Regions from separate parts of the Acetobacter sp. KSO5 genome, predicted to be linked through region 1. Evidence: predicted binding sites of a transcription regulator. Region 1 holds the regulator's gene; the other holds the start of a gene.
What was found. The regulator HrcA, encoded in region 1, represses chaperone genes, less so after heat shock. The targets are predictions, from matches to a motif close to GTTNGCACTCNCNNNNNGNGAGTGCNAAC.
Positions count from the first base shown of each region.

Region 2: a site for HrcA is predicted at 4,948-4,976, ahead of groES (co-chaperone GroES). Genes of this name have one in related genera too.

Region 1 is NZ_CP172014.1:70,056-76,706, reverse strand. Features, by position in the region: gene ACHQGU_RS00360 (penicillin-binding protein 1A) at 1-333, opposite strand, end outside; gene hrcA (heat-inducible transcriptional repressor HrcA) at 413-1,486, opposite strand; gene rph (ribonuclease PH) at 1,637-2,365, shown strand; gene rdgB (RdgB/HAM1 family non-canonical purine NTP pyrophosphatase) at 2,367-2,966, shown strand; gene mtnK (S-methyl-5-thioribose kinase) at 3,071-4,324, shown strand; gene ACHQGU_RS00335 (L-dopachrome tautomerase-related protein) at 4,408-5,670, opposite strand; gene rpsA (30S ribosomal protein S1) at 6,052-6,651, opposite strand, start outside.
Region 2 is NZ_CP172014.1:2,395,058-2,401,708, forward strand. Features, by position in the region: gene ACHQGU_RS10755 (inositol monophosphatase family protein) at 1-713, shown strand, start outside; gene ACHQGU_RS10760 (ATP-dependent DNA helicase) at 807-3,761, shown strand; gene ACHQGU_RS10765 (cold-shock protein) at 3,861-4,064, opposite strand; gene ACHQGU_RS10770 (dienelactone hydrolase family protein) at 4,135-4,860, opposite strand; gene groES (co-chaperone GroES) at 5,071-5,364, shown strand; gene groL (chaperonin GroEL) at 5,425-6,651, shown strand, end outside.

The DNA.
Region 1 (6,651 bases):
GGCGCTGGAGGGCACAAACACGCGGCGCTCATCCGCCAGTTCGGCAATCAGCCGGTCATCCGACGCATAAAGGCGGCTCATCACCGGCGGCTGATAGGTGCGCAGCCCTTCAACCGTTGGCAGATCGGCCACAATCCCTTCGTACTGGGTCCAGATGAGGACGACCGCCCCCGTGGTGCCCACCAGCGCCAGAGCCGCGACGGTACCAAGCAGCCCCCGCCACTGGCGGAAACGCGGCCTGCGCCATGCGGGACCATGTCGGGAAGATGCGTCTCTTCCCTCATTATTATTGGAAGAAGACCCGGGTTCACCAGAAGACGGAGTTCTTGTCATGCTGGTCCTTTACCATTCTCATGCGCTGCCGTCTTCAGTCTCGTCGCCCTTCCTGACCAGATGATGGCGAATTTTGCCCTTAACCGAGCATTTCACCCAAAAAACGCGCCGTATAATCCACAACCGGGACAATCCGGCCGTAATTGATGCGTGTGGGGCCAATGACACCAATCGCGCCGACAATCCTGTTGGCCTCATTCCGCGCCGGGGCCACGACCATGGACATGCCGGTGCCGCCAAACAGCCCGCTTTCCGCACCAATAAAGATACGCACACCTTCTGAATGTTCCGCTAATTCCAGCAGACGCAGCATAGTTTCCTGCCGCTCCAGCCGGTCAAACAAGGCCTGAATGGCCAGCAGTCGCTCCTGCCCGTCTACATCCGACAGTAATTTGCCCTGCCCGCGAATAATCAGGGTGCCGCCGCGTTCATCTCCGCCGCCCCCCCAGATCGCCAGACCGCTTTCCACCACGTCGGCTGTCAGTTGATCCAAAGCGCTGCGATTTTCGGCAATATCCGCCCCGACCCGCTCCCGCAGGTCCGGGAGGGTCGCCCCAATCGTGTGGGCATTCAGATAGTTTGCGGCCTCCACCAGTGCAGAAGGCGGCATGCCAACGGGCGTTTCAATCACCCGATTTTCCACATGCCCATCCGTGCCCACCAGCACCACCAGTGCCCTGTTGCCGCCCAACGCCACAAATTCAATATGTTTGACGCCACCCTCCCCTTTTGGCGCAATCACCAGCCCGGCCGCATCAGACATGCCGGACAACAGGGAGGATGCTTCCGTCAGCGTATCCTGCAAGGACCGCCCCCGCGCTTCCAGCGACTGCCCGATAGCGCGACATTCCTCTTCCGAGAGGCTGCCAAACTGTAACAAACCATCCACAAACAGGCGCAGCCCGGCTTCCGTCGGCAGGCGTCCGGCGGACGTATGGGGGGAGAACAGCAAGCCTGCTTCGGTCAGAGACGCCATGACATTGCGAATGGTGGCCGGAGACAACGGCAACCCAAGCCGACGGGACAGCGTGCGGGAGCCCACAGGCTCCCCGCTGGCCACATATTCCTCCACAATTTCACGCAGAATGGTGGCGGACCGGGAATCCAGCCCCGGCGGCAGAACGGGTTTTGCAGGTCGCAGACCACGTTTCATGAGGGTCAGGCTCCTCCTTCACAACAGGACTCTTCTGCTTCTGCGCATCTCCGTCCTGCATGACAAGAAAAACAATGAAACGGCTCCATGGTTTCGCTCCCGCCAAAAGCACTTTATGTGCAGAGAATAATCTTTCTTAAGGAGCTTCCCATGCGTCCCTCCGGCCGCCAGCCCAACCAGATGCGCCCCGTCACCATTGAAACCGGCTTTGCCCGCCACGCGGAAGGCTCGGCGCTGATCCGCGTCGGGGGGACGGAAGTTCTCTGCGTCGCCAGTGTTGAAAGCCGGGTTCCGCCCTTCCTGCGCGGCAAAGGCACCGGCTGGGTCACGGCAGAATACGGCATGCTGCCCCGCGCCACCCACACCCGTGGCAACCGTGAAGCCGCCAAGGGCAAGCAGTCTGGCCGCACGCAGGAAATCCAGCGCCTTATTGGCCGCTCCCTGCGCTCAGTAGTGGATCTGGCTGCTCTGGGTGAAATGAGCATCACGCTGGATTGTGACGTGCTGAACGCCGATGGCGGCACGCGCTGCGCCTCCATTACCGGCGCATGGGTCGCCCTGCGTCTGGCCCTTGGCCAGCTGGTGGCCAAAAACGTGCTGAGCCACATGCCGCTGCGCGGGCAGGTTGCCGCCGTCTCCTGCGGTCTGACCAAAGCCGGCCCAGTGCTGGATCTGGATTATGAAGAAGACAGTGCAGCAGCAGCCGACACCAATTTCGTGCTGACCGCCGACCGCCGCATTGTGGAAATTCAGGGCACCGCAGAAGAGGCACCTTTCACGGAAGATGCCTTCAACGAGCTGTTTGCTCTGGCCCGCACCGGCGTGTCCGTTCTGTTTGACGCCCAGACACTGGCCGTTGAAACGGCGGAGAACCGCTAACATGACGCACGGCAAACTGGAGGCTGGCAGCAAACTGGTTCTGGCCAGCCATAATGCCGGCAAGCTGGCAGAGTTTTCCACGCTGCTGGCGGATTTTGGAGTCACCGTGCTGTCTGCCGGGGACCTCAATCTGCCAGAACCGGAAGAAACCGCCACCACGTTTGCCGGCAATGCGGCGCTTAAGGCTCTGGCTGCGGCCAAAGCCACCGGCCTGCCCGCTCTGGCGGATGATTCCGGCCTGTGCGTCAGCGCACTCGGCGGCGCTCCGGGCATTTACTCCGCCCGCTGGGCAGGCCCGAACAAGGACTTCCCTGCCGCCATGGCCCGTATTGAAGAGGGCATTGGCTCGGACGAACGCGATGCGTGGTTTATCTGCGTGCTGTGCCTTGCCTGGCCGGATGGCACCACCCGCAGCTTTGAAGGCCGTGTGGATGGCAGCATCACCTGGCCACCGCGCGGTGAAAAAGGCCATGGCTATGACCCGATTTTTACCCCCAAGGGTGAAAACCGGACCTTTGCCGAAATGGAAGAAGCCGAGAAAAACGCCATCAGCCACCGCGCGCACGCGTTTAAGGCTTTCAAACAGGCCTGTCTGGATTAAGGTGTTTTTCGGACAGGGTGACACGCCCTGTCCGTGCGTTTCCTTTGCTGTGTGGGCAGCCTTCACCCACACGGCATGACTAAGCCCGGAAAAACAGAGTCATCATGACGACGCCAGAATTGCAGCAGGCTTCTCCCTACACCACTCTGGACCTTGAAGGCGTCCGGACGGTTATTGCCTCCCTCCCCCCTCTTGCAGCGCGCCTTGGCGGCACACCAGCCGAATGGCGCGTGTGGGAAGTCAGTGATGGCAACCTCAACATGGTGTTTGTGGCAGAAGGTCCGGAGGGCGGTGTTTGTCTCAAACAGGCCTTGCCGCATGTGCGGGTTGACCCGGCCTGGAAAATGCCGCTGGACCGTACGTTTTTTGAAGCCGCCTATCTGCGCGCCGTCTTTCCACATGTGCCAGACCTGACCACAGAGTGTCTGCATTTTGACCCTGAACAGTTTATTCTGATTGTCCCCAGCCTGTCCGGACATACGGTGATGCGGACCGCCATGATGGCCGGACATTATCACCCTGCTGTTGCGGCGCAGGTTGGCGATTTTGTCGCCCGCAGCACGTTCGCGACATCCCTGCTGGCGGAACCGTTTGAACGCATTATGGACCGCCGGATCTGTTTTGCCCGCAACCAGACTCTCACACGCATTACGGTCGATCTGGTTCTGACGGACCCGTACCACGACCACCCGCGCAATCACTGGGCAGACCCGCAACTCACCCCGATTGTTGCCGCCCTGCGCACCAGTCCGGCAGTGCAGGCCCGTATTGATAGTCTCCGTCTGCGCTTTTTATGCACTCCGCAGGCTCTGCTGCATGGGGACCTGCATACAGGCTCCATCATGACGACGGGCACTGATACCCGGATTATTGACGGGGAATTTGCCACCTATGGACCTATCGGGTTTGATGCGGGACTGTTTGTCGGCAATCTTATTCTCAGTCTTTTCGCCACATCCGACCGTGCCGGTCAGGCTTTGCATCTGGATATGATCCAGACCTTCTGGACAAGTTTCAAAAAACGCTTCCTTGCCTTATGGCAGGAGAGAGAATGGGCAGAGGATCGTTCAACCCTCTATTACGCGACCACAGACAAATCGACACAGAATTTTGAAAAATCTCTTTTTATCCAAAATGTTTTTCAGGATATGGCAGGATTCTGTGCCGCTGAAATCATCCGCCGCAGCATTGGCTACGCGCATGTTGCAGATTTCTCTGTCCTGACCGACCAGCCAACCCGCACAACACGCCAGAAGGCAGCGCTCCTTTTTGCAAAAGACTGCCTTGAACAGAAAAAACCCCTGAAATCTCTGGCAGATTTTCTTGAGCTTCTCTACCTGCACATGTCCGCGCTGTAAGCCGCACAACAAAGCGGCACGGGAATGAATTTCTGAAACCCGGCATAGTCAAAACCGCAAACAGATGAACTGATCGGAAGAAATCAGATTTTCTGTTCTGTGTTATACTCCGGGATAGGCTCAATCGGGAAACGGATCAGGTGGTAGGGCGGCTTTCTTTTGTCCTGCCCACTGTTAAAGCTGGCCAGACGGTTCCATTGCCCCAAGGTGCAGTAAACATACGTTTTGGTGCAGAAAATCCCATCGGGCGAGAGAATACGCGGGTCATGCACCATCAGGTCAAATGAGCCATCCGTATTGCGCCGCAAGATACAATCCTGCTCAAAATTGGTCGTGTAAATCCGCCCCTGCGCATCGGTCGCCAGCCCGTCGGCTGTGCCCTTCTCCCCTTCATCTTTGACGGCTGCCGCCAGCGCGGCCTCGCTCACCGTCGGATCGGCCAGCAAAGCCGTGGGCAGGCTATACAGCCGACGACTGGTAAGAGGTGCGTAAAACAGGCGGTCACTGTTCGGGCTGAGCGTGACGCCATCCGCCCCGCCCACCACAAAGCGCAGCGGCTTGCCCGGGGTGTAGACCAGCGGCACTCCTTCCACGACCGCCATGAACCCCGGCTCCGCCTGCGTGGAGGGATGCGTCGCTAACACACGGCGCTGACGCCCCGAAGCGATATCCACCACCACCAGCGCAGGACTGTGCCCAAAAGAGCTATCGGTCACATAGGCTGTGCCTGCCTGCCCGTGCGTCATGTCCACGCGCAAATCATTCATATGACTGTCCGGCAGCAGAGCCGGAGCGGTAAGCACAATTTTATGCACCAACCGGTTGGTTTGCGGGTCAAAGCAAACCAGTTTCGCCGCCCCCGGCTGCAAGGGCTGGCCAGCCAGTTTGCCATCATCAATCGCCCAGACGCGGCCTTGCGTATCCATTGTCATGCCATGGATCGACATAAGCCGGTCTGCCGGGGCCGCTGCTGAGGGCAGGCTGAGGTCAGCGCCTGGCCAGGGCACAACACGACCCTGCACCAGTTCACCCAGCGTTGCCCCTTTATGGTTCACGGCATGGCGCGGAAAGCCCACAAAAATGCGCCCGGAATCCGTGACCACTACACCGGACGGACCCGGACCGTAAAAATCCGCGACAATTTCAAAGGACCCGGCAGGTTCATAACCCTGATCACCATTCACGCCGGTTGTTGGCGTACCGCCACCGCTCCCTGCCTCCTGCGCAGCCCGCGCCGCAGACGGGCGGAACAGACCTGCCGCAACAGGAAGAGCGCAGCCACCCAGCATTACGGACTGTAAAAGCCGCCTGCGTCTGAGAGTCCGCCCCTCACCCTGCCCTGCCATTTCAAAGCCTCCTGACCGCTCCAACCCAGAGTTCTTTCCGCCATCCAACTCTCTTCCCACAGCGCTTTGTGCGTCACGCGTCGGACTCCGCGCCGAAAGCGCCAAGGAAGAAGAGGGAAGAGAAGGGCCAGAAAACGGGCGAGACGTCATGGAAGCATCACTCCTGCCTGAAGGGTGGTCCACGCTCTCATGCACGCCCCAAGCAGACAACCCCGTCTCCTGTGCCCGCTAGTCACAAATCCGAGGATGAGCACTCCCCGGCAGCAGAACACAAAAAAAGGCGGCGTCGTTTCCGACACCGCCTTTTTCGAGGCTTGCTTTAACACTCTTCCATCAGGCGAGGCGGGCCAGAAGGCCGCCCCGTCCTCAGGTCCAGAAGTCTTAGCTATCCGTGTTACGACGACGAATTGCCGCACCCAGAATATCACCGAGAGACGCACCGCTGTCGGATGAGCCGTATTCGTTGATAGCCTGCTTGTCTTCTTCAACTTCGCGACCTTTGATGGTCAGCGCGAGCTTGCGAGCGGCACGGTCAACAGAGACCACCTTCGCATCAACGCGTTCACCAACCGCAAAGCGTTCCGGACGCTGCTCAGCCTTGTCACGGGCCAGTTCAGCACGACGGATGAAGCCGGTCAGAACGTCGTCAACCTTCACTTCAATCCCGTTGGACTGAACTGCGGTGACGGTGCAGGTCACGATGGCACCTTTCTGAACGCTCGTCAGAACGTCAGCTGCCGGATCTTCCTGAAGCTGCTTGATACCGAGAGAGATACGTTCTTTCTCGACATCCACGTCCAGAACCTTGGCTTTGACAACCTGGCCCTTTTCGTAGTGCTTCATGGCTTCTTCGCCGGTTTCGTCCCAGGACAGGTCGGACATGTGAACCATGCCGTCGATGTCTGCAGACAGACCAACAAACAGACCGAACTCGGTGATGTTGCGGATTTCGCCTTCTACGGTGGAGCCGATCTTGTGCTC
Region 2 (6,651 bases), 930 kb from region 1:
ACTTTGTTTCTCAGGCAGACCTGCGTGCAGAACAGACCCTGCGTGAAGAGCTGGAACGGGCCCGCCCGGGCTATGCCTTCCTGATGGAGGAATCTGGCAAATCCGGTGGTGACAACTGGACGTGGCGCTGGATTGTGGACCCGCTGGACGGCACCACCAACTTCCTGCACGGCATTCCGCACTGGGCTATCTCCATTGGCCTCCAGCGCCGGCTACCGGACGGCAAGATCGAACTGGCTGCCGCTCTGGTCTACAACCCGGCTGCTAACGAAATGTTCTGGGCGGAAAAAGGCACGGGCGCATTCCTCAACGAACGCCGCATCCGTGTCTCTGCCCGTCGGGACATGCAGGAAGCTGTTTTTGCAACCGGTATCCCGTTTGCAAAAGTGCCTGCCCGCCAGCGCCTGCCGTTTGCCCGCGTCATGGGGAACCTCATGCCGCGCGTTGCCGGTATCCGTCGTTTTGGCGCAGCCGCACTGGACCTCGCATGGGTCGCAGCTGGCCGGTACGAAGGCTACTGGGAATTCGGCATCAAGCCGTGGGATTGCGCTGCCGGTATCCTGATCCTGCGTGAAGCAGGTGGTCAGGTCACAGATCCGGCCGGGCTGGATCTGGATGACATGCCGGATGACGTCATGATCGTGGCTGGCAATGGCTACATGCACAGCAAGCTGCTGGAAATTGTAGCAGACAGCCTGAAAGACGCCTCCTGACGATTCCCAGAAGGGAGCCTGCTCAGCCTGAACTGGCTCCCTTTTTTAACACCCCCTAGCCACACACCGCAGATTGCGTAAGGTGGAACCTCCATGCAGGCGTCCTTCCCCTCTGCGCACGACGCGCCCGCCGTTACGGCGCATCATCGTGGCTTCTCCCTTCTGACAGAAGACGGCGAGTTTCTTACACTCTCCGCATCAGAACTCCGCGCCCGGCTGGACAGCATGCCCTGCCCGCTGGTGGTTCACGCGCCCTCCGTTGCGCGCAAGCTGGACCTGCCGCCTCCGGGCCAGCCTTCCCCCTGGCTGGACCTGCTGGAGCTGTTCACCTTTGTCTACCCGGCTCGTACAGCTGCCCCGACACCACGTGGGCTGGCATTAGCACTCGGAGTAGAAGATGACCGGATTGGCCGCGCCGAAGCGGACCTTCTCCCCTTACTAGTAGAGATCATGCTGGCAGAACTGGGCCGCCAGAAATCCGGGCCATTGGGAGAAATGCTGGCTGCCCTGACCGTTCGGCTGGCACAGGCCGGATGGCCATGGGCTGGCACCGTAGCCGAAACATTGGGCCTGCCAGACAAGCTAGACGGCAAGGGCAATCTGCCAGAAGACGCTCTGCAACCGGGTGACGCCCTGCGCGTTTGGCGCGTTCTGCCCAAATGGGAAGATGTCGCCCCTCGCCCACCACCAGCCTCGCATCCCATCACACCGGCAGAAGCTCGCACACGGCTGCGAACCCTGCTGGGCGAAGGCTCGGAAAGCCGGGCTGGTCAGGCTGATTTTGCCAGCGTTTCCACAGCAGCGTTTGAACCCCGCACGCATCGCGGCAATCCTGCGGTGGTGCTGGCGGAAGCCGGAACGGGCACAGGCAAAACCCTTGGCTATATCGCCCCAGCCAGCGTCTGGGCGCAACGCAATGGCGGCAGCGTGTGGATCAGCACCTACACGCGCCATCTGCAACGCCAGATTGAACAGGAAACGCATCGGCTTTTTCCCGACGACGCGACACGACGCCACCATATTGTACTGCGTAAAGGCCGGGAAAATTATCTCTGCCTGCTGAACATGGAAGAGGCCGTCAATAGTGCCGCCTCCCGCCCGGCAGGTGTGACCATCGCCCTTGCCATGCTGGCCCGCTGGACCCGCGCCACCGCAGATGGGGACCTGCTGGGAGGCGATCTGCCCGGCTGGTTTGGCGATCTGTATGGTCAGGGAAGCGTGTTTGGCGTTGCGGACCGGCGTGGTGAATGTATTCACGGGGCCTGCCCGCATTATCAGCGTTGTTTTGTGGAACACACCATCCGCCGGGCGCGGGAGGCAGATCTGGTCATTGCCAACCATGCCCTGGTCATGTCGCAGGCAGCGTATGCACAGGCCGCTATGGGCGACAATTCCGAAGAAACGGAAGAAGACGCCACCCCCTCCCGTTATATCTTTGACGAAGGCCATCATCTGGCCGACGCAGCCGATGGCGCGTTTTCTGCCGAACTCTCAGGCCTGGAAGCCGCCGAACTCCGCCGCTGGCTGCTAGGGGCGGAAGGCCGTCGCTCTCGTGCCCGTGGTCTGAAACGACGACTGGATGATCTGGTCGTGGGGTTCCCCAAGCTGGAAGCCCCGCTGGATGCGGCCCTTATGGCGGCTCATGCCCTGCCCGCTCCCGGCTGGTCCGCCAGACTGGCGGATGCTGAGTCGTCCGAGACATCACCACCCGAGCCCCCCCCGATTGATGATCCGGACGCGCTTTTTCCGCCACAGCCCATTCTTCCGGAACCGGTGCTGGAAAACCCGACCGAGAGCTTCCTCCGCCTCCTCCGCCAACAAGTGCTGGCACGCAGCGAGGACCGACGGCAGACACATCAGTATGGGGCTCTGGAATGTGATCTGCATCCGCTTATCCCGGACCTTCCAGAAACCGGGCAAGCTCTGGCCCGCGCGCTCAGCCGGATTGCTGAACCATTGCGCACGCTTGCGGAGCGTCTACAGGCCCGCTTGCAGGATGATGCGGACTCTCTGGATAGTGTGACTCGTGGCCGCATTGAAGCCATGGTGCGCGGTCTTCGCCGGCGCGCCATCACGCGGCTGGATGCATGGATTTCCATGCTCGATGCTCTGGACCAGCCACCACCGGCCGATACCACGCCAACCCACATTCACTTCATCCGGCTGGACAGGCGGCAACAGCAGCGCCCCGGCGAACATGATGTCGGTCTCCACCGCCACTGGCTGGACCCGACTATTCCTTTTGCTGCTGTCATGGCTATGCCTGCGCAGGGGATGCTCATCACATCCGCCACGCTGCGCGATCAGTCAGACACGCCGCATGGACAGGATGAGCCGGAAAGCGAGGAAGCCGAGCGTGCGTGGGAAGCGGCGGAAGCCCGCACCGGAGCCAATCACTTTCCCTCTCCGGCCATTCGCGCCAGTCTGACCAGTCCGTTTGATTACGCGCGGCAGACGCGCACCTTCATTGTCACGGATGTGGACCACGCCAGCATTGCCGATCTGGCCGCAGCCTATCGCACTCTGTTTGAAGCCTCCGGCGGCGGCGGACTGGGCCTGTTTACCGCCATTTCCCGGTTACGCGGCGTGCATAGTCGCATCGCTCCCGCGCTGGAAGATCAGGGGCTCCCACTTTACGCCCAGCATGTCGACGCAATGGATAACGCAACGCTGGTGGATATTTTCCGCACAGAGGAACATGCCTGCCTGCTGGGCACGGATGCCATGCGCGACGGGGTAGACGTTCCGGGCAATGCCCTGCGTCTGGTTGTCTTTGAGCGGGTGCCGTGGCCGCGTCCAGACATTCTGCATAGAGAACGCCGTATTCACCTCTCAGGAGGTGACACCACGGGATATGATGACCGAATTGCGCGCCTGCGGTTGCGGCAGGCATTTGGACGGCTCATCAGAAGCCAGTCAGATAAAGGTGTCTTTGTGCTGCTGGATCGTCGCACACCGTCTCGCCTGCTGTCAGCGTTCCCCCCCGGAGCGGAAGTCCGGCGTCTGGGGCTGGCAGATGTAGCGCGGGAAATCAGAGTATTTTTGTAAAATCGCGCAGTCCGGCTGCCAGCTGGACCCCAATAAGCAGACCAAACAGGCAGACCAAAACGCACGTCCGGGCTTTGTGGCCCTTCGTCTTAAGCCGACTTAGATCGGCTTAAGTTCAGTCGCGGCAACTTTACCACGCTCGGTCACGAGTTCGTATGAGACTTTCTCATTCTCATTCAGACCACGCAGACCAGCAGCCTGCACAGCTGTGATATGAACGAAGACATCCTTGCCCCCATCGTCAGGTGCGATGAAACCAAAGCCTTTAGTGGCATTAAACCATTTAACTGTACCGGTCGGCATAGGCGGGTAACTTTCCCTGATATCTCCTACCGGACAACCATATGACCGGTTACAGGATGTACTTATCGGGTCACGAAGATGCGGTCTTGTCAATCAAAATACCCTCTGCCGGTGCTCTGTGTCCGGCGTGAGACCGCAGATGCGCTTCCAGAAAGGCAACACTGCGCTTCTGCGCCAGTTCGTAGGCATCCAGATCAAACGAAGCCCGCTGTGAGCAGCCAAAGCCGTGCCCTGCTCCGTCATACATATAAATTTCAATCTCAGGATGAGCGGAGCGAATGGTACTCACATCTGTGTGTGGAATGGTGGTGTCGGCTTCACCAAAATGAAGCTGAACAGGGCAGCGCGGAGTCTCATTAATACGTGCTGCAATGCCAGCACCATACCAGCCAACGGCAACCGCAAAACTGTTGGTCTGGGAGGCCGCTTCCCACGCCAGCAGGCCACCCCAGCAATAGCCGATAATGCCAACCTTTGCGGTATTCAGCGCAGCCGAGACAGCCTCCAGATCCAGCAGCGTTTCCGCCAGCGGAATACGGCTACGTAGCGCCAGGCCAGTCTGAATATCAGCTTTTTCGTAGCCCAGCTCCACACCCGGCTCGGCACGGTCAAACAATGCAGGGGCAATAACGTGGAAACCATGCTCGGCAAATGTGTCGCACACATGCCGGATATGGCTGTTCACGCCAAAAATTTCCTGCACCACAACCAGTGCATAGGGCATGTCGGCATGGCCAGCTTCATAGGCTGAAAATTCGTGCCCATCCGCAGCCTTAAGTGTGATGATTTGTCCCATGGTGCGACTCCCTGTGAGTGAAAATTAAAGGTTGAAGAAAGTTTTCCACATTTCTTGACTCAGGAGGAGGACAAACCTATCTCCTGTTTTGGCACTCCCGGGGTGGGAGTGCTAACGCAACGCGGCGTTTATTACGCGCGGTAGATGCAGGTGGTGTCGCTTCCTGACAAGGGCGCCACCGCAGCAAAAAAGAATGTGGAGCGATCCATAATGACGAAGTTTCGTCCTTTACACGACCGAGTAGTCGTTCGTCGTCTCGCAAGCGAAGAGAAGACGGTTGGCGGCATTATCATCCCTGACACGGCAAAAGAAAAGCCGATGGAAGGCGAAGTCGTTTCCGCAGGTCCTGGCGCTCGTAATGAGCAGGGGCAGGTTGTGGCGCTTGATGTCAAGGCCGGTGACCGCGTTCTGTTCGGCAAATGGTCCGGCACGGAAGTGAAGATCGACGGCGAAGAGCTGCTGATCATGAAAGAAAGCGACATTCTGGGCGTGATTTCCGCCTGAGTGTGACGCGCTGATCCGCTTTTCGACCTTATAAACTGATCTCTCACAGGAGAATTTGATATGGCTGCCAAAGACGTAAAGTTTGGTGGTGACGCTCGCCAGCGTATGCTGCGTGGCGTTGACATCCTTGCTGACGCTGTAAAAGTGACGCTGGGCCCCAAAGGCCGCAACGTTGTGCTCGACAAGAGCTTCGGCGCACCGCGCATCACCAAAGACGGTGTGTCTGTTGCCAAAGAAATCGAACTGGCTGACAAGTTCGAAAACATGGGCGCACAGATGCTGCGCGAAGTGGCCTCCAAAACCAACGATATCGCTGGTGACGGCACGACCACGGCAACCGTTCTGGCTCAGGCTATCGTTCGCGAAGGCCACAAGGCTGTTGCTGCTGGCATGAACCCGATGGACCTCAAGCGCGGCATCGACAAAGCTGTCACGGCCGTTGTTGAGGAACTGAAGAAGAACACCAAGAAGATCACCACCCCGGCGGAAACCGCTCAGGTCGGCACGATCTCCGCTAACGGTGAAGCCGAAATCGGCCAGATGATCTCCGAAGCCATGCAGAAAGTGGGCTCCGAGGGCGTCATCACGGTTGAAGAAGCCAAGCACTTCCAGACCGAGCTGGACGTGGTTGAAGGCATGCAGTTCGACCGTGGCTACATCTCCCCCTACTTCGTGACCAACACGGAGAAGATGACGGCTGATCTGGAAAACCCCTACATCCTGATCCATGAAAAGAAGCTGTCTTCTCTTCAGCCGATCCTGCCGCTGCTTGAATCTGTTGTGCAGTCCGGCCGTCCGCTGCTGATCATTGCAGAAGACGTGGATGGTGAAGCTCTGGCAACGCTGGTTGTCAACAAGCTGCGCGGTGGCCTGAAAATTGCTGCTGTTAAGGCTCCGGGCTTTGGTGACCGTCGTAAAGCCATGCTGGAAGATATCGCCATCCTGACCGGTGGCCAGGTCATCAGCGAAGACCTCGGCATCAAGCTCGAAACCGTCACGCTACCCATGCTCGGCACGGCTAAAAAAGTCCGTATCGACAAAGAAAACACGACCATCGTTGATGGTGCTGGCAAGTCCGAAGAAATCAAGGGCCGTTGCAAGCAGATCCGTGCGCAGATCGAGGAAACCTCCTCTGACTACGACCGTGAAAAGCTGCAGGAACGTCTGGCCAAACTGGCTGGTGGCGTTGCCGTGATCCGCGTTGGCGGCTCCACGGAAATTGAAGTCAAGGAACGCAAAGACCGCGTTGACGACGCTCTGCACGCAACCCGCGCTGCCGTTGAAGAA